One region of the Allobosea sp. NPDC055594 genome, then DNA from elsewhere that is predicted to be linked to it. Evidence: predicted binding sites of a transcription regulator. Region 1 holds the regulator's gene; the other holds the start of a gene.
What was found. Region 1 encodes PhoB, which activates phosphate uptake and scavenging genes when phosphate is short. Its sites were predicted from a motif close to TGTCATNNANCTGTCAT; they were not measured.
Positions count from the first base shown of each region.

Region 1 (11,985 bases):
ACTCGACGACATAGACGCAGTTCTTCTCGAGGATGGCGCCGTTCTCGAGCGAGACCTCGTCCTGGGCGAGATCCTCGAGCACCTGCTCGACGCTCTTGTTCAGCCCGGGCAGGAAGCTGGCGCGAACGCGATAGGCCTTGTCGCCGAGGCGCAGATCGAGGCTCGCCGGCTGGTACTGGCTCTCGGCGATCACCCCCGAGATCGAGCGCACCATGCCGCGGCCGACGAGGGTGCGGATGTCCTGGCGCGGCAAGACGCCGGACTTGCCGCTGAGCGAGGCGGAGGCCGGCTCCACGAGCTCGGTCGGCATGTCGGAGGATGTCACCATTGGACCGAACCTCTAAACAGGCGGCGATCATACAGCAAGCCCGCCGCCTTCGCGCCTGCGAGACCATTTTCGCGCCAGTTGTCCACGCCGGAAACGCGCCGGCGCAGCGCCGAGCCCGCGCTTCGCGCTTGAGCCGGGAGCCGGCTCCGGGGCATAACGACTGAACGATATCCGGCGGGAGAAGACCGCGCCTGCGGGCACGGAGCCTCAGATCATGTACCAGGCCGAAACCCATGGCGTGCGGGTCACCGTCTCGCCGAGATTCATGGAGGCGGAGTCGACGCCGGCGCAGGGCCGCTATTTCTGGGCCTATACGATCGAGATCGTGAACCTCTCCGACCATGCCATGCAATTGATGACGCGGCACTGGGTGATCACCGATGGCCGCGGCGAGGTCCATGAAGTCCGTGGCGAGGGCGTCGTCGGCAAGCAGCCGGTCCTGCAGCCCGGCGAGAGCTTCAGCTACACCTCCGGCTGCCCGCTGATGACGCCCGACGGCAGCATGAGCGGCTCCTATGCCATGCTCGGCGATGACGGCACGACCCTAGAGGTCGCAGTGCCGCTGTTTCCGCTCGATTCACCTTATGTGAAGAAGGTCCTGCATTGAACGCCTCCGCACGTCCGACCGGGCAGCGCTACCAGCCGCTCGACATGCTCGCCCGGCTAGTCGCCTTCGATACGGTCAGCCACAAATCCAACCTGCCGCTGATCGACTTCGTCGAGGATTATCTGTCCGGCTGGGGTGTCGCCTCGACCCGGTTCCCGAACGCGACCGGCGACAAGGCCGCGCTGTTCGCGACGATCGGCCCGCAGGATCGCGGCGGCGTGCTGCTCTCGGGCCATACCGACGTGGTGCCGGTCGAGGGCCAGGCCTGGTCGCGCGATCCCTTCACCCTGCATGTCGAGAACGGCCGGGCGTATGGCCGCGGCGCCGTCGACATGAAGGGTTTTGTCGCGCTGGCGCTCGCACTGGTACCGGACTTCCTGGCGGCCGGGCTCAAGACGCCGATCCACCTGTTCTTCTCCTATGACGAGGAGGTCACCTGCCTCGGCGTCGTCGACGGCATCGCGGAGATGGGCAAGAGCCTGCCGCGGCCGCGCGCCGTCCTCGTCGGCGAGCCGACCTCGCTCGACATCGCCGATGCGCATAAGGGCATCCGCACCTTCTTCACCGGGATCACCGGCTTCGCCGCGCATTCGTCCAAGCCGCATCTCGGCGCCAGCGCCGTGCATGCCGGCACGCGGCTGGCGGCCGAACTGGTGCGCCTCGCCGATGAGCGCGAGACGCAGATCGACGAGAGCGGCCGCTTCGATCCGCCCTATGACACGATCCATGTCGGCAAGTTCCAGGGCGGCATCGCCCGCAACATCCTGGCCGATCGCTGCGATCTGTCCTGGGAAGTCCGCACCCTGCCCGGCTCCGATCCGGAGGCGGTGCCGGCGCGCTTCGCCGCCCTGTCGCAGGAGGTGCTCGCCCGGATGCGGAAGACCGCGCCGAGCGCTGCGATCGAGACGGTGATGAGCTCGGACGTCCCCGGCCTCGCGCCCGATCCCGGCTCGGAAGCCGAGACGCTGGCGATGCGGCTCGCCGGCCGCAACAGCACGATCGCCGTCGCCTATGCCACCGAGGCCGGGCATTTCCAGCGCGCCGGCCTGCCGACCGTGGTCTGCGGGCCCGGCTCGATCGACCAGGCGCATCAGCCGGACGAGTACATCACGCTGGAGCAATTCTCGGCCGGCGAGGCCTTCATGCGCCGGCTGATGGAGCAGTGCCGGGCGTAAGCGATGCCGTCATGGTCGGGCTTGCCCCGACCATCCTCGTCTTTGCTTCACTGATCGAATACGGCGTTCAAGGCGTGGCTGCTCGCCACGAGGGCGAGCATGACGCTTTCTATTGTCCCGCCGCGATCTCCGCCTCGACCTCGGCCGGGTCGAAGCCGTAGCGTCGCGAGCAGAACTCGCAGGTGACGACCAGCGAGCCGTCATCGGCGATCATCGCCTTGCGGTCCTCGAGCGGGAAGCCTCTGAGCATGCCGAGCACGCGCTCGCGCGAGCAGCGGCAGGCGTCACGCACCGGAATCGGCTCGAAGACATGGGCGCCGCGCTCGTGGAATAGCCGGTAGAGCAGCCGCTCGCTCTCCAGCGTCGGGTCGAGCAGCTCATGGTCCTCGATCGTGCCGACCAGCGAACGCGTCTCGGCCCAGGCATCGTCGGCAATGCCGTCATGATCGCCGCCCGCCAGGATCTCGTGCCCCTCCGGCGCATCGCCGGGCGAGAGCTCGGCGGCGCGCATCCGGTCCGGCGAGTTCGGCATGAACTGAACGATCAGCCCGCCGGCACGCCAGGCGAGTCCGCCGCCGGTCAGGACCGAGCCGACGCCGAGCCGGATCCGGGTCGGAATCTGCTCGGACTGGCGGAAATACTGGTGGCCCGCCTCTTCCAGGCTCTGGCCGTCGAGCGCGACGACGCCCTGATAGCGCGTCGCTTCCGAGCCCTGGTCGACGGTCATGGCGAGATGGCCGCGGCCAAGCAGCTCGCCGGTCGAAACGGCTCCGGCATCGATCGCCTGCGCCAGCCGGTCGGCATCGTAATGCGCCATGGCGCGATAGCTGTCCGGCGCGTTGAAGTCGACGACCAGCATCGAGATCGGCCCGTCGCTCTTGGTCTGGAGCTGGAAACGCCCCTCCGATTTCAGGGTCGTGCCGAGCATCACGGTCAGCGCCGCAGCCTCGCCGAGCACCCGCGCGACGGGCTCGGGATAGCGATGGCGGTCGAGGATCTGGTCGAGCGAGAGCCCGAGCCTGACGACACGGCCACGGATGTCGAGCGCCGGCACCGCATAGGGCAGAACCCGGTCGTCCGGCGCCGCAGCACCGACGGCAGCGTTCTCGGCCATCACGTCGCCACCGCGCCGAAGCACCAGGCCAGAATGCCCTTCTGGGCATGCAGCCGATTCTCGGCCTCGTCGAACACTGCCGATTGCGGACCGTCCATCACCGCGTCTGTGACTTCCTCGCCGCGCGATGCCGGCAGGCAATGCATGAAGATCGCATCCTTCCCGGCGCGGCCGAGCAGGCGCTCGTCGACCTGATAGGGACGCAACAGGTTGTGGCGCGTGCCTTCCTCGTCGCCCATCGAGACCCAGCAATCGGTGATGACGCAATCAGCGCCTTCGACGGCGGCCTCGGGTCGGTTGGTCAGGGAGAGCTTGGCGCCCTGCTTGCGGGCCCAGTCGATCAGCGCGGGCGGCGGCGCCAGTTCCTCGGGCGTCGCGATGGCGAGCTCGAAATCGAGCCGGCCGGCGGCGTGCACCCAGGAGGTCAGGACATTGTTGGTGTCGCCGGTCCAGGCGATGCGCTTGCCCTTGATCGGCCCCTTGCGCTCCTCGAAGGTCATGACGTCGGCCATGACCTGACAGGGATGCTGGCGCTTGGTCAGGCCGTTGATCACCGGGACGGTCGCGTATTTCGCCATTTCGACCACGGAATCATGGTCGAGCATGCGGATCATGATCGCGTCGACATAGCGCGAGAGCACCCGCGCCGTGTCGGCGATGGTCTCGCGCTCGCCGAGCTCGATCTCCTGGCCGGTCACCATCATCGGCGAGCCGCCGAGCTCGCGGATGCCGACATCGAAGGAGACGCGGGTGCGCAGCGAGGGCTGCTCGAAGATCATGGCGATGACCTTGCCCTCGAGCAGGCGATCGCCCGCAGCGGCCGGGGTGCGGCGCCGCGCCTTGATCTCGTTGCCGGCGCGCAGGATCGCCTGCAGCTGCTCGCTGGAGAAATCGGACAGGTCGAGGAAGTGACGCACTGGAGTCCCCATACTCATTCCGCCGCCGGCCGGGCCAGCGTCGCCTCGACGGCGCCGGCCGCCTTGTCGAGCCGCGCGAGCGCCTCGCCGACCTCGGCATCGCCGATGATCAGCGGCGGCAACAGGCGCACGACATTGTCGCCGGCGGCGACGACGAGCAGGCCGGCGGCGCGCGCCTCGGCGACAAAATCGGTGTTCGGGGTGCGCAGCTTGAGGCCGAGCATCAGGCCCTGGCCGCGGATCTCCTCGATCACGTCGGGATGCTTGTCCTTGAGCTCGGCGAGCGACTGCTTCAGCCGCAGGCTGATCTGGGCGACGTGCTCGATGAAGCCGGGCTCGAGAATGACGTCGAGCACGGCGTTGCCGACCGCCATGGCCAGCGGATTGCCGCCGAAGGTGGTGCCATGCGTGCCGAGCACCATGCCGGCCGCCGCCGCCTCGGTGGCAAGGCAGGCGCCCATCGGAAAGCCACCGCCGATGCCCTTGGCGATCGACATGATGTCGGGCGCGACGCCGTTGTGCTCATAGGCGAAGAACTTGCCGGTACGGCCGACGCCGGTCTGGATCTCGTCGAAGATCAGGAGCAGGCCGTGCTCGTCGCAGAGCTGGCGCAGCAGCTTGAGGAAGCGCATCGGCACCGAGCGCAGGCCGCCCTCGCCCTGGATCGGCTCGATCATCAGCGCCGCGGTCTCCGGCGTGATCGCCGCGCGCAGCGCCGCCTCGTCGTCGAAGGGCACCTGATCGAAGCCGTCGACCTTCGGGCCGAAGCCGTCGATGTATTTCTGCTGGCCGCCGGCAGCGATGGTCGCCAGCGTGCGGCCGTGGAAGGCGCCCTCGAAAGTGACGATGCGGTAGCGCTCGGGATGGCCCTGCGCCGCATGGTACTTGCGCGCCATCTTGATCGCGCATTCGTTCGCCTCGGCGCCCGAATTGGTGAAGAAGACGCGCTCGGCGAAGGTCGCCTCGCAGAGCCGGCGGGCGAGCTTCTCGCCGTCCGGCATCGCGTAGAGATTGGAGGTATGCCAGATGCGCTGGGCCTGCTCGGTCAGCGCCTTGACCAGATGCGGATGGGCGTGGCCGAGCGCGTTGACGGCGATGCCGGCGCCGAAATCGAGATAGCGCTGGCCATCGGCGGTGATCGCCCAGGCACCTTCGCCGCGCTCGAAGGCGACGGGTGCGCGCGCATAGGTCGGCAGCAGAACGGAGGCATTGGCGGAAACGGAAGCGGAGCTCATGGAGCGAGGTCCTCGCGACGGAACGTAACGGAAAGCGCTGGGCGCCGGAGTGTGAAGCGGTGGTTCGGGGCGCGGCGGCGATCTGCCAGCACGATGCGACCCCGCGGCGACGTTATCGTCGCAGGCCTTTCCCGTTTTCTCGTCGCGCCGTCAGCCGCATCGCTCGAAAGTCCGGATCGCTCAAAACATAAGCGCCGCCCCAAGGGCGGCCGCATTGAGAAGACTATGCAAAAGCGGTCCGGCACTGTCAATTCCGGCCGGGCGCCGCAGCGTTGCCAAATAGACTCACCTGACTGCGGGATCGAAGCTTTGTCTGGGGAAAAGACGATTTCCGATTCGGCGACTCTTGTGGCCGAGTCAAGCCATCTTGTATGGTCGGCCTCGTCAGATACGACATCTCGTGCGGCGTCTCCAGTATCGTCAGTTCCGAGCGTAGCGGTTTCCGTTCTTCGACGGGCGCTGCCGATATCGGATTCCGCCATGATCTTTTCCTATGCGTCGCCGGGCTATGGCGAGGCATGACGAAGACAGGTGAAATCGATGAGCGAAGCTGGAGCCTGGACCGACGAACGCGTCGAACTGCTCAAGAAGCTCTGGAATGACGGACTGAGCGCCAGCCAGATCGCCGGCGAACTCGGCAGCGTCACCCGCAATGCTGTCATCGGCAAGGTCCACCGCCTCGGCCTTTCGGGCCGCGCCAAGAATCCCGGCTCGGCCGCGCCGCGCCCGCGCAAGCCGACGACGCGTCCGCCGGCCCATCCGATGGCGAGCCCTGCCGCCGCGAGCGGCGGCATGACCCGCGGCAACACGGCGCTCGCCCCGCAATTCGTCCCGGAGATCGAGGCGGAACCGGAAGCGGAGCACGTCCCGGCGGCCCCGGCCGAGGAGGTGGTGATCCCGTTCTCCGAGCGCGTCACCATCATGGACCTGCGCGAATATATGTGCCGCTGGCCGATGGGCGACCCGACCTCGCCGGAATTCCGCTTCTGCGGCGGCCGCTCGCTGACCGGCATGCCCTATTGCGGCTATCATGCCCGCATCGCCTACCAGCCGGCGGCCGACCGGCGCCGCGACCGCAGCAAGGTGCGCGCCTGACCCGGCACCCCTGTGTAGAAGAATTGAAGCCGGCCCTCGGGCCGGCTTTTCCATTGGTGGAGAGACGCCGATGCGCACCGCAGAACGTCCCGCGCCCGTCGAATATGCCTGCGCCCTGACGATCCGGGGCGGAGACATCCTGCTCGGACTGAGAGCCCCGCATCGCCGCAACAGACCGTCCTGCTGGGACACGATCGGCGGGCATGTCGAGCCCGACGAGACGATCGAGCAGGCACTGAGACGCGAATTGCAGGAGGAGATCGGTATCGAGCCGACCAGCTTCACGCGCTTGACCACCATCGAGACGACCGAGAGCGACGGCGTCACCCCGGCTCTGTGGCATCTGTTCGCGGTGACCGGCTGGGTGGGCGAAGCCCGGATCAGCAATGACGAGCACAGCGAGATCCGCTGGTTCGACCTCGCCGAGGCCCGCGAGCTGTCGCCGCTCGCCTCGGAAGCCTACCGTCCGGTCTTCGCCCGGCTCGCGGCCAGCTTCGCCGCAGCGCCATGACCAGTTTCGCGATCTATCTGGGGGCCGCGCTGGCCGAGATCGCCGGCTGCTTCTCGTTCTGGGCCTGGCTCAAGCTCGGCAAATCGGCCTGGTGGCTGCTGCCGGGGCTTCTGGCGCTGGCGCTCTTCGCCTGGCTCTTGACGCTGATCGACAGCGCCGCCGCCGGCCGGGCCTTCGCCGCCTATGGCGGGGTCTACATCGTCGCGTCGCTGGGCTGGATGTGGCTGGTCGAGAAGGTGCCGCCGGACCGTTTCGACCTCACGGGCGCAGCCCTTTGCCTCGCCGGCGCAGCGGTGATCGTCGCCGCGCCACGCGGAGCGTCGAACCTCCAGCCCTCATCCTGAGGAGCGATCGCAGATTGCGTCTCGAAGGATGAGGGCAGACTTGGCGCTCAGCTTCGCGCGAACGTCTCGTCGAAGGCGTAGCCGGCGCCGCGCACGGTGCGTAGCGGGTCCTTGGCGTCGTCGGGGGTGATCGCCTTGCGCAGGCGCCCGACATGGACGTCAACGGTGCGCTCGTCGATATAGACGTCGCGGCCCCAGACGGCGTCGAGCAGCTGGGCCCGCGAATAGACCCGGCCCGGGGCCTGCATCAGGAATTCGAGCAGGCGGAACTCGGTCGGACCGAGATGCAATTCGGCGCCTGCCCGGCGCACCCGCCGCGTCGTCCGGTCGAGCTCGAGATCGCCGGCGGTCAGCATGCCGACGACATGGCCGGGCTTGACCCGACGCAGCAGCGCCTGGATGCGGGCGATCAGCTCGGGCAGTGAGAACGGCTTGACCACATAGTCGTCGGCGCCGGTGGCGAGGCCGCGCACCCGCTCGGTCTCCTCGCCGCGCGCCGTCAGCATGATGATCGGCACCCGCTCCGTGTCGCGCCGGGCGCGCAGGCGCCGGCAGAGCTCGATGCCGGAAAGGCCGGGCAGCATCCAGTCGAGCAGGACGAGGTCAGGGGTATGGTCGCGCAAATGCAGCTCGGCATCGTCGCCGCGCGCGACGGTGTCGACCTCGAAGCCCTCGGCCTCGAGATTATAGCGGAGCAGCAGGGTCAGCGGCTCCTCATCCTCGACGATCAGGATGCGTGCAGGCATGTCGAGCCTCCGCTCAGGCGCCCATCCGCTCAGCCATTGGCCGCGGGCAGGTCGACCAGGATGTTGGTGGTGTCGAGCTTGGGCCGGCTCTCCTCCACCGACTGGCCGGTGATCAGGTAATGGATCGTCTCGGCGATGTTGGTGGTGTGATCGCCGATGCGCTCGACGTTCTTGGCGCAGAACAGAAGATGCGTGCAGAAGGTGATGTTGCGCGGATCTTCCATCATATAGGTCAGGAGCTCGCGGAAGAGCGAGGTGTAGAGCGCGTCGATCTCGTCGTCGCGGCGCCAGACCTCCATCGCCTTTTGCTCGTTGCTGGCGGCATAGGCGTCGAGCACGTCCTTGAGCTGCGCCTGGACCAGGCGGCTCATATGCTCGAGCCCGACCACGGCGCGGTGCGGCGGCGAGAACTGGCCGGAGATCGCGACCGCGCGCTTGGCGATGTTCTTGGCGAGGTCGCCGACGCGCTCGATGTCGGCGGCGATGCGGATCGCCGAGATCAGCTCGCGCAGGTCGTTGGCGAGCGGCTGGCGCCGGGCGATGGTCAGCACCGCCTTCTCCTCGACATCGCGCTGGAGGTTGTCGAGCCGCTGGTCGGCGGTGATGACCTTCTGGGCCAGCGCCGTGTCGCGGCGCACCAGCGCCACGGTGGAGTCGCCGAGCATGCGCTCGGACATGCCGCCCATCTCGGCCAGGCTGCGGCGCAGTCCTTCGAGGTCGGCATCATAGGAGCGGACGATATGGTCGGACATCGGGGCGAATCCTTCGAGGGCGAGCGGAACGGCAGGGCTCAGCCGAAGCGGCCGGTGACGTAGTCCTGCGTCTGCTTCTTGTTGGGGTTCATGAAGATAGTGTTGGTCGCGTCGAACTCGACGACCTCGCCGAGATACATGAAGGCGGTGTACTGCGAGACGCGCGCCGCCTGCTGCATGTTGTGGGTGACGATGACGATGGTGAAGTCGCTCTTCAGCTGCTCCAGCAGGTCCTCGATCTTGCCGGTCGAGATCGGGTCGAGGGCCGAGGTCGGCTCGTCGAACAGGATCACCTCGGGCTTCTGGGCGATGGTGCGGGCGATGCACAGGCGCTGCTGCTGGCCGCCGGAGAGCCCCATGCCGGAGCTCTTCAGCTTGTCCTTGACCTCGTCCCACAGGGCGGAGCGGCGCAGCGCGCCCTCGACGCGGTCGTCGAGCTCCGATTTCGGCGGCTTCTCGTAGAGGCGGATGCCGAAGGCGACGTTGTCGTAGATCGACATCGGGAAGGGCGTCGGCTTCTGGAAGACCATGCCGATGCGCGAGCGCAGCTCGTTGACGTCGACATCGTTGGAGATGACGTTGCGGCCGTCGAGCAGGACCTCGCCGGTGGCGCGCTGCTCCGGATAGAGCGAGTAGATCCGGTTGAAGATGCGCAGCAGGGTCGACTTGCCGCAGCCGGAGGGGCCGATCAGCGCGGTGACGTGGCGGTCACGGAAGCTGAGATTGACGTTCTTCAGCGCCTTGTGCTCGCCATAGTAGAAATCGAGGTTCTTCACCGCGATCCGGATCGGCGCCTGGGCGTCGAGGACCTGCGGGCTGAGTTCCAGGGTCGAGAGCATCGACATGTTCCTTCCGATCGGACGTGGTGCTCACTTGCCGCCGCGCACGATGCGCCGGGCGATAAGCGAGAGCAAAAGGATCGAGACGGTGATGATCAGCGAACCGGCCCAGGCGAGCTGCTGCCAGTTCTCGTAAGGGGCCGAGGCGAACTGATAGATCGTCACCGGCAGGTTGGAGACGCCGCCGACGAGGGTCGGCGAGAACCAGAAATTATTGTTCAGCGCGGTGAAGAGCAGCGGCGCCGTCTCGCCGGCGATGCGCGCCAGCGCCAGCAGGATGCCGGTGACCATGCCGGACTTCGCGGCCCGCCAGGTGATCGCGGTGATGACCACCGAAGGCGGGGCGCCGAGCGCAGAGCCGGCCTCGCGCAGCGGCGCCGGGACGAGGCGCAGCATGTCCTCGGTGGTGCGCACGATCACCGGGATCGCGATGATGCCGAGCGCGACGCCGCCGGCCCAGCCGGAATAGCCGCGGAAGGGCTCGACCAGGATGACGTAGACGAACAGGCCGATCAGGATCGAAGGCGCCGAGAGCAGGATGTCGTTGATGAAGCGGATCAGGTTGGCGAGCTTCGAGCCCCGGCCATACTCGGCGAGATAGGTCCCGGCGAGCACGCCGATCGGCGTCGCCAGCGCGATGCCGAGGAAGGTCAGCACGGCCGAGCCGACGATGGCGTTGGCAAGGCCGCCGCCCTCGGAACCGGGGCCGGGCGTCACCTGCGTGAAGGTGCCGGCCGAAAGCCCGCCGATGCCCTTCACCACCAGCATGCCGAGGATCCAGAACAGCACGGTGATGGCGACGAGGGTGAACGCCGTGGCGATGATCTTCATCAGCCGGTCGGCATTGCGGCGCGCCGGGCGGACGCGGCCCCAGGGCACTTCCGGGGTCATCGCGGGGGCGGCAGGAGGCGTCTGGTTCATCGGTTGCGCTTCCCTCAGAAGGACTTGACGCGCGCGACGAGGATACGCGCGATGACCAGGACAACGAAGGTGACGAAGAACAGGATGCAGCCGAGCGCGATCAGCGCGTGCAGCTGCAGGCCGAGCGCCTCGTTGAACTCGTTGGCGATGCGCGAGGCGATGGTCGAGCCCGGATCCATCACCGAGGCCGAGAGGCGGTTGGCATTGCCGACCACGAAGGTCACCGCCATGGTCTCGCCGAGGGCGCGGCCAAGGCCGAGCATGACCGCGCCGATGATCGAGACGCCGGCCTGCGGCACGAGCACGTAGCGCACGACCTCCCAGGTCGTCGCCCCGATGCCATAGGCGCTCTCGCGCAGCACCGAGGGGATCTGCTCGAGCATGTCGCGGGTGATCGAGGCGATGAACGGGATGATCATGAACGCCAGGATGATGCCGGCGGTCAGGATGCCGAGGCCCGAGGGCGAGCGCGAATAGAGGATGGTGCCGACGATCGGCATGCCCTCGACGATGTTCGAGAGCGGGATCTGCACATAGGCCGCAAAGAGCGGCACGAAGACGAAGAGCCCCCACATGCCGTAGATGATCGAGGGCACGGCGGCGAGCAGCTCGATCGCGGTCGAGACCGGCCGCTTGAACCAGGGCGGGGCGAGCTGGGTCAGGAAGACGGCGATGCCGAGCGAGAGCGGCACGCCGACGACGAGGGCGATCAGCGCGGTCGACAAGGTGCCGACGATCGCCGGAAAGGCTCCGTATTGCTCGTTCTGGGTGTCCCAGACGCTCGAGGTCAGGAAGCCGAACCCGAATTCGCGGAAGGCCGGCCAGCCGCCGGCGACCATTGCCGCGATGATGCCGGCAAGCAGCACCAGGACGAAAAGCGCCGCCAGGAAGCTGGCATTGCGGAAGACGAGGTCGAAGGTACCTTTCGGGGTCCGGCGAACGGCGGGCATTCCCGATGCCATCTGGTCAGTCACGGCGGCCATCCGAAGAACTCCGGTCGGTTTCAGGCGGGTCGAAGGGGCCGGAGCCGGCCCCTTCCTTTAACGTGGTCGCAGGGCGATCAGAAGATCGGCTTGCCGGCCGGGTCGGTGACGCCCTTCCAGGCGTTGCGGACCTGGTCCTTGACGCCCGCCGGCAGCGGCACATAGTCGAGACCGAGCGCCAGCTGGTCACCGTTCTTATAGGCCCAGTCGACGAATTTCAGCGCAGCCTGGGTCTCTTCCGGCTTCTCCGGCTTGGCATGGACCAGCAGGAAGGTGGCGGAGGTGATCGGCCAGGCCTGGGCGCCCTTCTGGTTGTTCAGCGAGATGCCGAAGCCGGGAGCCTCGTTCCAGTTGGCATTGGCCGCTGCGGCCTGGAAGGACTTGTCGTCCGGGGCCGGGAAGTTGCCGTCGGCGTTCT
Region 1 covers NZ_JBSHIO010000004.1:335,272-347,256, forward strand. Annotated here, with positions in the region: gene ACWGRX_RS11110 (2'-deoxycytidine 5'-triphosphate deaminase) at 1-328, opposite strand, end outside; gene apaG (Co2+/Mg2+ efflux protein ApaG) at 543-935, shown strand; gene argE (acetylornithine deacetylase) at 932-2,110, shown strand; gene ACWGRX_RS11125 (Hsp33 family molecular chaperone) at 2,220-3,224, opposite strand; gene argF (ornithine carbamoyltransferase) at 3,224-4,153, opposite strand; gene ACWGRX_RS11135 (aspartate aminotransferase family protein) at 4,156-5,376, opposite strand; gene ACWGRX_RS11140 (GcrA family cell cycle regulator) at 5,917-6,471, shown strand; gene ACWGRX_RS11145 (NUDIX hydrolase) at 6,542-6,982, shown strand; gene ACWGRX_RS11150 (YnfA family protein) at 6,979-7,326, shown strand; gene phoB (phosphate regulon transcriptional regulator PhoB) at 7,374-8,072, opposite strand; gene phoU (phosphate signaling complex protein PhoU) at 8,102-8,824, opposite strand; gene pstB (phosphate ABC transporter ATP-binding protein PstB) at 8,863-9,669, opposite strand; gene pstA (phosphate ABC transporter permease PstA) at 9,694-10,584, opposite strand; gene pstC (phosphate ABC transporter permease subunit PstC) at 10,599-11,567, opposite strand; gene pstS (phosphate ABC transporter substrate-binding protein PstS) at 11,645-11,985, opposite strand, start outside.

Region 2 (11,985 bases), on a different contig from region 1:
GACGGTGGCCGCCATGAGCGCCAGGCCGTGCTGGAAGAGGTTCGCGACGCGGTCGAACTCGCGAAGCTGCCGGTCCTGACATCGCCCGGACGCCGCTTCACACTGTTCAAGTTGAGCGCGGCCGATGCGGCCCGTCTCGGCGCCTTTCGCGAGGAGATGTTCGCCGGACCGCAAAACAGCGGCAATCGCGGCAGCCTCTCGCTTGGAGCGAACAAGGCCTGCCGGCTCGGCGAGCTCACGGGCAAGCCGATCGCGATGAGCGGCTATCTCAGGACGACGGAAACACAGGACTATGTCCTGCTGATGCGCGATTTCGATCTCAGGGAAGCCGTCCGCGAGATCGATCCCAAGATCGATCTCGCAACGGCCATCCCGCCTTGCGACGAGCCGCCGCTGGCGAAGCTCAGCGGTTCTCGCGCCGCACCATGAAAGCGAGCTTCTCGAACAGCGAGACGTCCTGCTCGTTCTTGAGCAGGGCGCCATGCAGCGGCGGGATCAGCTTGCGCGGATCGCGCTCGCGCAGCACCTCGGGGCCGATATCCTCGGCGACGAGCAGCTTCAGCCAGTCGAGCAGCTCCGAGGTCGACGGCTTCTTCTTGATCCCCGGCACCTCGCGGACCTCGAAGAACAGCCGCAGCGCTTCCTCCATCAGCCGCTTCTTGATGCCCGGGAAATGCACCTCGATGATCGCCTGCATCGTCTCTGCATCCGGGAAGCGGATGTAATGGAAGAAGCAGCGGCGCAGGAAGGCGTCCGGCAGCTCCTTCTCATTGTTCGAGGTGATGATCATCACCGGGCGCTGCGCGGCACGGATGGTCTCGCCGGTCTCGTAGACATGGAACTCCATGCGGTCGAGCTCGAGCAGGAGGTCGTTCGGGAACTCGATATCGGCCTTGTCGATCTCGTCGATCAGCAGCACGGGCCTGACCGGCGAGACGAAGGCCTCCCAGAGCTTGCCGCGCTTGATGTAGTTGGCGATGTCGGAGACGCGGGCATCGCCGAGCTGGCTGTCGCGCAGCCGGCTGACCGCATCGTATTCGTAGAGGCCTTGCTGCGCCTTGGTCGTCGACTTGACGTGCCAGGTGATCAGCGGCGCGCCGAGCGCCGCGGCGATCTCCTCCGCCAGCACCGTCTTGCCGGTGCCGGGCTCGCCCTTGACCAGGAGCGGCCGCTCCAGCCGGATCGCCGCGTTGACGGCGACGGTGAGATCCTCGGTGGCGACGTAAGAAGCGGTACCGGTGAAGCGCATGCGTGACCCTTCGCGTGATCGGCGGCCAGAAAGCCGCTTCCTTCGGGCCCGCATCGCCGCGAGCCTGACCGAGGTCTAGTCGGCAGATCCCGGGCGAGCAAGTTTTCGCGAAGTAGCCTCTTGATTTTGTTGTGTTGCCGCGGCGCAGCAAGCAAAATTCCCCATCAGCTGAATCGGCAATTCGCTTCGGGGGGCATGTGGCCGCAACGATCGACCCCTCTACCTTTCGCGACGCCGTGGTCGTGCTGGCGACGGCTGGCGTCATCGTGCCGTTCGCCAAGCGCTTCCGCGTCAATTCGGTCGTCGCCTTCGTCGCCTGCGGCGCCGTGCTGGGTCCCTACGGCCTCGGCGGCCTCGTCGCCAAGGTGCCCTTCCTCAGCACGATCACTGTCTCGGACGCCAAGGCCCTCGCCGGGCCGGCCGAGCTCGGCATCGCCTTCCTGCTCTTCGTCATCGGGCTCGAACTCTCCTATGACCGGCTGATGACGATGCGCCGATTGGTCTTCGGCCTCGGCCTCGGTCAGATCAGCCTCTCCGCCTGCGTTATCGGTGCGGTCGCCTATGGCTTCGGCCAGCCGGCTACGGCGGCGCTGATCATCGGCACGGCGCTGGCGCTGTCGTCGACCGCGATGGTGGTGGAACTGCTTTCGGCCCACCGCCGCATCACCTCCTCCGCCGGCCGCGCCAGCTTCGCGATCCTGCTCTGCCAGGACCTCGCCGTTATTCCCCTGCTCTTCCTGATCAGCGTGCTCGGCGCGCAGGAGAACGGCTCGCTGCTGGCCGGCCTCGCCCAGGCGCTGCTCCAGGCGGCTGCGGCGATCGCCGCCATCATCGTGATCGGACGCTTCGCCATGCGCCCGCTGTTCCGGCTGGTCGCCTCGACCGACTCCTCCGAGAGCTTCCTCGCCGCGACGCTTCTGGTCGCGCTCGGCACCGGCCTGATCGCCGCCGCCGCCGGCCTCTCCATGGGGCTCGGCGCCTTCATCGCCGGACTGCTGCTCGCCGAGACCGAGTATCGCCGCGCCATCGAGGTCACGATCGAGCCCTTCAAATCGCTGCTGATCGGCGTCTTCTTTCTCACGGTCGGCATGAGCGTGGACCCGGCCCAGCTCGCCGCCCAGCCACTGGCGATCCTTTCGATCGCGCTCGGGCTTTTTCTCGCCAAGGCGGTGATCACCTTCCTGCTGGCACGCTTCTTCCGGCTCGGGCGCGCGACCGCGCTGGAAAGCGCGATCCTGATCGGCCCTGGCGGCGAGTTCGCCTTCGTCCTGCTCAGCGCCTCCGTGGCGGCCGAGCTGGTCGATCGCTCGGCCTCGGGCCTCGTTCTGGCCGCGGTGTCGCTGACCATGATCGCCCTGCCACTGGCCGCCCGGCTGGCACGCATACTGGCGGCGCATTTCGCGCCCACGGTACAGCTACCAGAGGAAGCGCAGATCCTGCCGCCCGACGATCACGCCGCCCGCGCCCTCGTCGTCGGCTGCGGCCGCGTCGGCCGGCTCGTCGGCGAGATGCTGGAGCAGCACAAGGCGCCCTTCCTGGTGGTCGACGCCGATCCCGCCCTGGTTTCGAGCCAGCGCCGGGCCGGCCGCCCCGCCTTCTTCGGCGATGCGACCAAGCCGGAATTCCTGCGCCTCTGCGGATTGCAGGAAGCGACCGCGCTGATCGTGACGATCGACAACCAGCGTGCGGTCGACGAGATCGTCAGGGCCGCGCGCGAGATGCGGCCCGACCTCGTGATCGTCGCCCGCGCCCGCGATGCCAGGCACGCCCGCCATCTCTACGAGATCGGCGTCAACGACGCCGTGCCCGAGACCATCGAGGCCAGCCTGCAATTGTCGGAAGCCGCGCTGGTCGGGCTCGGCGTGCCGATGGGCCTGGTCATCGCCTCGGTGCATCAGCGCCGCGACGACTTCCGCGCCGAGCTCAAGCCGGCGAGCGCGCCCGGCCGTTCCCTTCCGCGCCACGCCCGCTCGCGAAGGCTGTGACGCTCTGCACCGGCGCTTGCCGCGCCGCCTGCGCGGCCCGGCGGATATGCCCGTAGAACTGCTCGGCGCTGCTCTGCCAGCTATGGCGGGCGGCGAGTTGCGGCCCCGCCTCGCGCGGTAGTCTGAGTGCCGAAAGCGCCGCCTGGCGCAGGTCCTCGTGCAGCACGGCGGCATTGCTGCCGGCGAAGACGTCGCTCGGCCCCTGCACCGGAAAGGCCGCTACCGGCAGGCCGCTGGCGGCGGCCTCGAGCAGGACGATGCCGAACGTGTCGGTCAGGCTCGGAAAGACGAAGACGTCGGAGGAGGCGTAGATCGCCGCGAGCTCCTCGCCCTCGCGCGCGCCGAGGAAATGCGCCTCGGGAAAGGTGCGCTTCAGGTCGGCCAGGGCCGGCCCGTCACCAACCACGACCTTGCTGCCCGGCAGGCGCAGCGACAGGAACGCCGCGAGATTCTTCTCGACCGCAACCCGGCCGACGCTGAGAAAGATCGGCCGCGGCAGGTCGAGCACGCTCGCGGACCGCGGATGGAACAGCGAGAGATCGACGCCGCGGCCCCAGCGCAGGATGCGCTCGAAGCCATGCTCGCGCAGCTCGGCCTCGACCGTCGCCGTCGAGACCATCACCCCGGCCGCCGGTGCATGGAAGCGGCGCAGGAAGCGATAGCTCCAGCTTTCGGGGATCGGCCAGCGCGCCGCGACATATTGCGGGAAGCGGGTGTGGTAGCTCGTGGTGAAGCTGCGCTTCTGCGCGAGGCAGGCCGCCCGCGCCAGCCAGCCGATCGGCCCTTCGGTCGCGATGTGGATATGGTCGGGGCCGAACTCGGCGATGCGTTTTGCCACCTGCTGCTGGCTGGCGAGCGCGATCCGGATATCCGGATAGGACGGCAGGCCGACCTGCCGGAAGCCTTCAGGCGTCAGCATCTGCGCCGTGACGCCGAAATCGGGCGCCGCCTCGAACATCCGCTCCAGCGAGCGGACGACGCCGTTGATCTGCGGCCGCCAGGCGTCGGTGGCGATCAGGACGCGCATCAGGCGGCCTCGCCAACCAGCACCGGTACCGGCCGCTGCGGGGCGGTCGCGGCCGACAGACCCGGATTCTCGCCCCTGAAGCGATGCTGCGGCCAGCGGATGATTTCGAAGCGGCCATCGTCATGCTCGACGACCGCCGTGCAGCTCTCAACCCAGTCGCCGGTGTTGATATAGTCCAGCCCGTCGATCCGGCGCTGCGTCGCGTGGTGGATATGGCCGCAGATCACCCCGTCGGCCTTGTGCCGCCTCGCCTCGTCGGCCAGGCACTGCTCGAACTCGCCGATATAATTGACCGCGTTCTTGACCTTGTGCTTGGCCCAGGCCGAGAGCGACCAGTGCGGCAGGCGCAGGGTCCGGCGCACCTTGTTGATCCCGTGGTTCAGGATGAGGGCTACGGTGTAGGCCCAGTCGCCGAGCAGCGCGAGCCATTTGGCGTTGCGCACGACAAGATCGAACAGATCGCCATGGATCACCAGCATCCGCCGGCCATCGGCGGTCTCGTGTATGATCTCGTCGACCAGCGTGATGCCGCCGAATTGCAGCCCGGTGTAGTCGCGCAGGAAATCGTCATGATTGCCGGTGACGTAGACCAGCTTCGAGCCCTTGCGGACCTTGCGCAGCAGCTTCTGCACGACGTCGTTATGGGCCTGCGGGAAATACCAGCCGTTCCTCAGACGCCAGCCGTCGATGATGTCGCCGACCAGATAGATCCGCGGCGCGTCATAGGCCCGCAGAAACTCGAGAACGAGATCCGCCTGCGCCCCGCGCGTACCCAGATGCAGGTCGGAGATGAAGATGCTGCGAACCTGCTTGGCGTCGCTGTCGTCGCTCATGTGCCACCGGCCCGCCCTGTTGCGATGCCTGCGGCGTGTGTCTGATTTGCACTACGCTTTGATGACGCGGCCGGAAAACCGTGCTTTGGCTCGCACACTGGAAATTCGGAGGAACACCATGGATCTGGGAATCGCCGGCCGCACCGCCATCGTCTGCGCCTCGAGCAAGGGGCTGGGACGCGGCTGTGCCCAGGCGCTGGCCGAGGCCGGCTGCACCGTCGTCGTCAACGGGCGCGACGCCAAGACCCTGGAAGAGACCGCGAGCGCTATCCGCGCCAGCACCGGCGCGACTGTGATCGCGGTCGTCGCCGACGTCTCGACCAAGGCCGGCCAGCACGCGCTGCTCGCCGCATCGCCGGAGGTCGACATCCTCGTCAACAACAATGGCGGCCCGCCGCCCAAGCCCTTCCGCGAGGTGACGCGCGAGGCGCTGCTCGAAGGCGTCGCGCAGAACATGGCGACTCCGCTCGAGCTGACGCAAGCCGTGGTCGACGGCATGATCGCGCGCGGCTTCGGCCGCATCGTCAACATCACCTCGGCGAGCGTGCTGACGCCGCTGACCGGGCTCGACGTCTCCTCGGCCGCCCGTGCCGGCCTCACCGCCTTCCTCGCCGGCGTGGCGCGCGAGGTCGCCCATGCCAACGTCACCATCAACAACATCCTGCCCGGCGTCTTCGCCACCGACCGCCTGACGACCTCGACCAAGCGCGTCGCGGCGATGAAGGGCATTTCGGAAGACGAAGTCATGAAGCTGCGCCGCGCCGAGATCCCGGCCGGCCGCTTCGGCGAGGCCGAGGAGTTCGGCAAGCTCTGCGCCTTCCTCGCCAGCGTCCATGCCGGCTACATCACCGGCCAGAACTTCCTGATGGATGGCGGCTCGTTCCGCGCCAACTTCTGACGCGACAAGGACGGGCTGGCTCGCGCCTCGCTGCCGGCCCGTTCACCCAATCCGGCCCGCCCCCATGACCATCGCCTATCGCAAAGCCGTCCCCGGCGACACGCCTGCCTGCATCCTCCTGCGCGGGATGACGCGGGAGAACGCCTTCTCGGTCGAGCAGCTTGCAGAGCGTGGCATCACGCTGGAAAGCTGGCGCGACGCGATCGCCGATGGCAGCCTGCCGGGCCATGTCGCCACCGAGGACGGCAAGATCGTCGGCTACTGCTTCGGGCATGCCGACAGCGGCGAGATCGCGGTCCTCGCTTTGCTGCCGAGCCATGAGGGCAAGGGCATCGGCAGGAAACTGCTCGCGCTGATGGTCGAGGACCTTCGGCAGCGCGGCCTCACACGGCTTTTCCTCGGTTGCTCGGCCGATCCCAAGGTGCGCTCCCACGGCTTCTACCGGCATCTCGGCTGGCGCTCGACCGGCGGCTTCGACGAAGCCGGCGACGAGGTTCTGGAATACACGCTGCGCTGACCCCGCCGGCGAGGACATGCGCCTTGCCGCTGGCCGGCGCGTCCCACGCCCTGCCGGTCGGCTCTGCAAGATCGACGCTTTGAACCACTCCAGCCTCGTGGTCTAAGCAGTCCTGTACAAGACTCCTCCCCCACGCCCCGAACTTCGCTTTGTCCCCTCTTCTCGGCATCAGCTTCAAGCTGCTCTCGGCTTTGTCCTTCACGCTGATGTCGGCGGCGATCAAACTGCTCGCCGCGCGCTATCCGACGGGCGAGCTGGTGTTCTTCCGCTCCTTCTTCGCCCTGATCCCGCTGGTGATCTGGCTGTCCTGGCGCAGCGAGTTCCCGAGCGCCCTCAAGACCAGCAATCTGCGCGGCCATATGAAGCGCGGGATCATCGGCTCGACCGGCATGTTCCTCGGCTTTTCCGCCCTGCATCTGCTGCCGCTCTCGGATGCGGTGGCGATCGGCTACGCCGCCCCGCTGATCCTGGTGGCGCTGGCCGCCCTGATCCTCAAGGAGAAGGTCCGGGTCTATCGCTGGACCGCCGTCGGCGTCGGCTTCCTCGGCGTGCTCTTGATGCTTTCTCCCCATATGAAGCCGGATGCGTTCGCGCAGGGGCTATCGGGAGCCCCGGCCATCGGCGCGCTGCTGGCGCTCGGCGGCGCCTTCTGCTCCGCCTTCGCCTCGGTCGAGGTGCGCATGCTCACCCGCACGGAGAAGACCGGCGCCATCGTCTTCTACTTCATGTCGCTGACCTCCCTGCTCGGCCTGCTGACGATTTTTCTCGGCTGGACCATGCCCAACTGGCAGGAATTCCTGCTGCTGGTGACGATCGGCGTGCTCGGCGGCCTCGGCCAGATCCTGCTGGTGCAGGCCTATCGCTATGGCGATGCCTCGCTGGTCGCGCCCTTCGAGTATTCGACGATGATCTGGGCGACTGCGCTCGGCTGGTTCTTCTTCGGCGAATGGCCGGCAGCAGCGGTCATCGCCGGCTCGCTGATCGTCATCGCCTCCGGGATCTATGTGATCCTGCGCGAGAAGCAGCTCGGCCTGCTGAAGCGCGAGACCCGCGAGGTCGGCCCCTCGCGCTCGACCTGACGCGGAAGCCTTTGCTTGCTGCTTGGAGCAATCCGAGGCATTGTCCGCCAATACAAACGATCGTTCGCTTTCCCAAACGAGCGGTGAAGCGATGAGGCAAGGATCCTATGGGCATCGAAACCAGAGAACGTGGCGGCCGCGAGATGGAGTCCGGCGCGCAGGTGATCTCCGGTCAGCTCGGCAAGACGATCCAGCGGCTGCGCAAGGCCTATAATCTCTCGCTCTCGGAACTCGCCGAGCAGTCCGGCGTCGCCAAGTCGATCATCAGCCAGATCGAGCGAAACGAAACCAATCCGACGCTCGCGACGATCTGGCGGCTGTCGCAGGCGCTCGACGTCTCGATCGAGCGGGTGCTCTCCTCGAATGAGGAAGAGGCCTTCATCGAGAAGATCGTCCGCCCGGACACGCCGATCCTGGTCTCCGAGGACGGCAAGCTCCGGCTCGCCATCATCGGCTGGATCAAGACCGTCGAATGGCTGCAATGGTACGAGGTCAGCGCCGAGCCGGGCGGCGAGCTCGATTCCGAAGGCCACCAGCGCGGTTCGATCGAGTCGCTCTCGGTCAGCGCCGGCGAGTTCGAGGTCGAGGTCGGCGGCATCACCCAGCGCGCCAAGGCCGGCGAGACCCTGCGCTATCGCTGCGACCGTCAGCATGTCGTGCGCTGCGTCGGCGACAAGCCGGGCACTGCCCTGATGGTCTGCATCCTCAAAGCGGCGGTGATGGACTAGCGCGAACCGTCCCGCCCTATCGGGCCCCCTGTCCGACTCCAGCCGGCCTCGCCATAGCGACGCGCACCGCGGCGCCGCTCGATGGATCACGGCCGGAGAAGCAGCGGTTTCGTCGAACCACGAGGCTTTCTCACATGCTGTCTTCAGTCGTTTCGGCTCGCCTGGCGATGCTCGCCGCCCTGGCCTTGCCGATGACGCTGGCGCCGATGCGCATCGACGCCGCAGAAACAAGGACCTTCAAGGCGCAGGACGGAAGCTACAGCTTCGAATACCCGCTGGGTTTCTCCCTGGATCATCTCTTCGCGGATGGGACGGGCGATGTAGCGGGCGTCAAGGCTTCGTCGCCGGCCAATGGTGACGTGCGCATCACCTTCCTGGGGCCCCGCGATGCCGGCGAACTCCAGGAGGTGAGCGAGCGGACGCGTCAATCCATTGCCGACGCCTTCACCAAGGCAATCGCGGTTCGCCCCTCGATCACGCTCAAATCAGCGACCATGACGACCCTGCTCGGCCGTCCGGCGGTCGACATGGTTTTCTCCAACGGACGCCCGCCTTTCAGCAAGGAGCGTCCGCAGATCAAGCGCTATGTTTTCACGGCGATCGGTGAAAAGGCCTACAATTTCGAGTGCATCTATCGCGCAGACAAGGCCGAGCAGTTCGCACCGGCCTGCGATCTGGCCGTTTCGACCGTCAGATTGCTCGATCCCGCAGCGGACGCGGGCGCCCCTGCAAGCACCGGCGATAACAAGGCGGCGACGAGGCTTTCAAGCGGCTGCACCAAATTGGAACTGAACAGGCGCGCCGGGCTGGTCATGGAAGCAACGTCCGACATGCTGATGAAGGACCAGTCCCCCGCGACGATCGAACGCCTGGGGAAGGCCCATGCGGCGATGAGGGCGATCGACGAACGGGCGGGCGACAAACCCTCCGAACGGGACTGCAAGGACATCGACGCCATCGGCGCGTCTCTGAAATAGCGCCGGGCCGGCGGGGAAAGACGCTCCGGTACCGCGCCTCAGCCGCCCGCTGCGGGCTTGGGGGGCCGCGGCGGTCCCTGCACCGCCGGCAGCGATTTCAGGTACTCCGCCATCGCCAGCCGGTCGGCCTCGGGAAGCTGCGCCGTGTTGCGCACCACCGCCGCCATCGAGCCGCCGACGCTGTCGAACTCCGGCGTGAAGCCCGATTTCAGCAACTCGGCGATCTCGGCCTTTGACCATTTGCTTAAGCCGTCCTCCGACTGCGTGATGTTCGGCACCCAGCCCTTGCCTTCCGGGTCCGGGCCTCCGGCATAACGCGTCGCCTGGACAATCGCGCCGAGACTGTTGCGGGCGGAATGGCACTCGGCGCAATGGCCGGGCCCCTGCACCAGATAGGCGCCGCGATTCCACTCATCGCTCTTCGTCGGATCGGGCTTGAACGGCGCCCCGTCGAAGAAGAGCAGCTTCCAGCCGCCGACCATGCGGCGGATGTTGAAAGGGAAAGGCAGCTCATGCGGCGGCGCCCTGCCCTCGACCGCCGGTAAGGTTCGGATATAGGCCAGGAGATCGGCCAGCGCCTTCGGCGTCATCAGCCGGTAGGAAGTATAGGGGAAGGACGGATAGAGGTGCTGGCCCCCGGGCGAGACACCGGCCGCCATCGCCTGGATGAAATCGGCCGTGCCCCAGTTGCCGATGCCGTCGCGCGTATGCGGCGAGATGTTCGGGGCGTGGAACTTGCCGAAGGGCGAGCCCAGTTCGAGCCCGCCGCCGAGCCGAGTCTTGTCGTCCTGGCCCGGCGTCGCATGGCAGGAAGCGCAGCCGCCCGCGGCGAAGAGCAGCTTGCCGTTCTCGATATCCGGCTGCGGCAGTGTCCCGATCTCCGGCCCCGGCGAGACCACGCGCGGATCGGTGAGGACGAAGAAGCCGGCGATGCCCGCCAGAGCGAAGACGAGGAGGGTTATCAGCAGGCGGCGCATCGGTTCCTCATCTGTGGCCCGTCATGTCCAAGGCAGTTTCGGCCAAGAAGGTCCGGCCGAAAAGCCCGTCGGTCAAAAACGGCCCGACACCTCGTCGAAAACAAGCGCCGTCATTCCGACCGCAGCGCAGCGGCGCGCCGGAATCCATCATAGGGCTCAATGCGCTACGATGGATTCCGGAGCTGCGCACCTGCGCTGCTTGTCCGAAATGACGGCTGCAAAGGACCTCGCTGGCGAGGCTCCTCACTTCTTGATGCGGTAGGCCTCGTGGCAGCTGCCGCAATTCTTGGTGGCGTCGCCGAAGGCCGCGCGGAACGAAGCCAGATCCGTCGCGCTGGCAGCGCCCTTGGCCGCATCGGCCTCGAACTTGGCGAAGGCCGTCTTGAAGCCGGCCTGGTCCTCCCAGACCTTCGGGGCGGCCGTGGTCTCGCCGCCGGTCTTGGAGTTGTCCGGGAACAGGGCCGGGACCTTCTTGGCCGCGTCGCTGTAGACCTTGAAGATGCCCTTCACCTTGGCGGCGTCGAACGGCGCCTCGCCCTTGGCGATGGCCGCGCCTTCACGGGTCGCCGCGCCGACGCTCTTCATCGCGTCCTTGCGCTCTGCGATCGGGTTCGACTGAGCGACGACGGCAGAGACGCCGATGGCGAGGCCAAGGGCGACGAGAGCAGTGCGGATCATACGCGGTATCCTCTGGAAGGCTGGCGCCGGGATCGACGCTGTTTGGAACGCTTCCAGATCAACCGATGACGATGACGGCGCCAAGTCGCATTCGCGTGAAATCGTTTGCACTGATGCAAACCGGATCTTGCATCAACCTCCGTATCCGGCCTCCCGCAGCGCCGCGAACACCTTGGCGGGCGTCGCCGGCATATCGATCGCCTTGATGCCCGCTGCCCGGTTCAGCGCATCGACCATGGCGTTCATCACCGCCGGGCAGGCCCCGATCGCTCCGGCCTCGCCCGCACCCTTCACACCGATGGCGTTGGTGACGCAGGGAACGTTGCGCGTCTCGAAATGGAAGTTCGGGATGTCGATGGCGCGCGGCAGGGCATAGTCCATGAAGGTCGCGGTCAGCATCTGGCCGGACGAGTCGAAGCGGATCTCCTCCATCAGCGCCTGGCCGATGCCCTGCGCCGCGCCGCCATGGACCTGGCCCTGCAGCATGATCGGGTTCAGCGTCACGCCGAAATCGTCGACCACGACATAGTTCTGGATCTGGGTCTCCCCGGTCGCGGGATCGACCTCGATCTCGACCACATGGCTGCCGTTCGGATAGGTCGCCTCCGGCGGTGTCCAGCTCTGGTGAACGCTGAGCTGCTCGGCCTTGGCGCCGGGAAGATTGGCGATCGCCTTGAGGTCGAGCTTCTTGTCGGTGCCGACGATGCGCACGGCGCCATCGACGATCTCGAGGTCGCCGGCGCTGGTCTCGAGTGCCTCCGAAGCGAGGTTCTTGAGATTGTCGGCGAGGATGCCCGTTGCCGCGTTCAGCGCCGCGCCGCCGACCGGGATCGAGCGCGAACCGCCCGTTCCCGAGCCGGTGGCGACCTTGTCGGTATCGCCCTGGACGACGCGGATCCGATCCATCGGGATGTCGAGATGCTGGGCGACGAGTTGCGAATAGGCGGTCTCGTGGCCCTGCCCGTTCGACTGGGTACCGATCAGCACGGTGACGGTGCCGTCTTTCTCGAGGATGACGGTCGAGCTTTCCGGCCCGC
Region 2 covers NZ_JBSHIO010000005.1:315,119-327,103, reverse strand. Annotated here, with positions in the region: gene ACWGRX_RS13195 (hypothetical protein) at 1-429, shown strand, start outside; gene ACWGRX_RS13190 (AAA family ATPase) at 404-1,249, opposite strand; gene ACWGRX_RS13185 (cation:proton antiporter domain-containing protein) at 1,447-3,234, shown strand; gene ACWGRX_RS13180 (glycosyltransferase family 4 protein) at 3,173-4,261, opposite strand; gene ACWGRX_RS13175 (UDP-2,3-diacylglucosamine diphosphatase) at 4,261-5,094, opposite strand; gene ACWGRX_RS13170 (SDR family oxidoreductase) at 5,213-5,992, shown strand; gene ACWGRX_RS13165 (GNAT family N-acetyltransferase) at 6,057-6,509, shown strand; gene ACWGRX_RS13160 (DMT family transporter) at 6,659-7,588, shown strand; gene ACWGRX_RS13155 (helix-turn-helix domain-containing protein) at 7,696-8,316, shown strand; gene ACWGRX_RS13150 (hypothetical protein) at 8,451-9,293, shown strand; gene ACWGRX_RS13145 (cytochrome c) at 9,332-10,270, opposite strand; gene ACWGRX_RS13140 (c-type cytochrome) at 10,514-10,948, opposite strand; gene ACWGRX_RS13135 (xanthine dehydrogenase family protein molybdopterin-binding subunit) at 11,081-11,985, opposite strand, start outside.
Region 2: a site for PhoB is predicted at 5,145-5,161, ahead of ACWGRX_RS13175 (UDP-2,3-diacylglucosamine diphosphatase). Genes of this name have one in related genera too.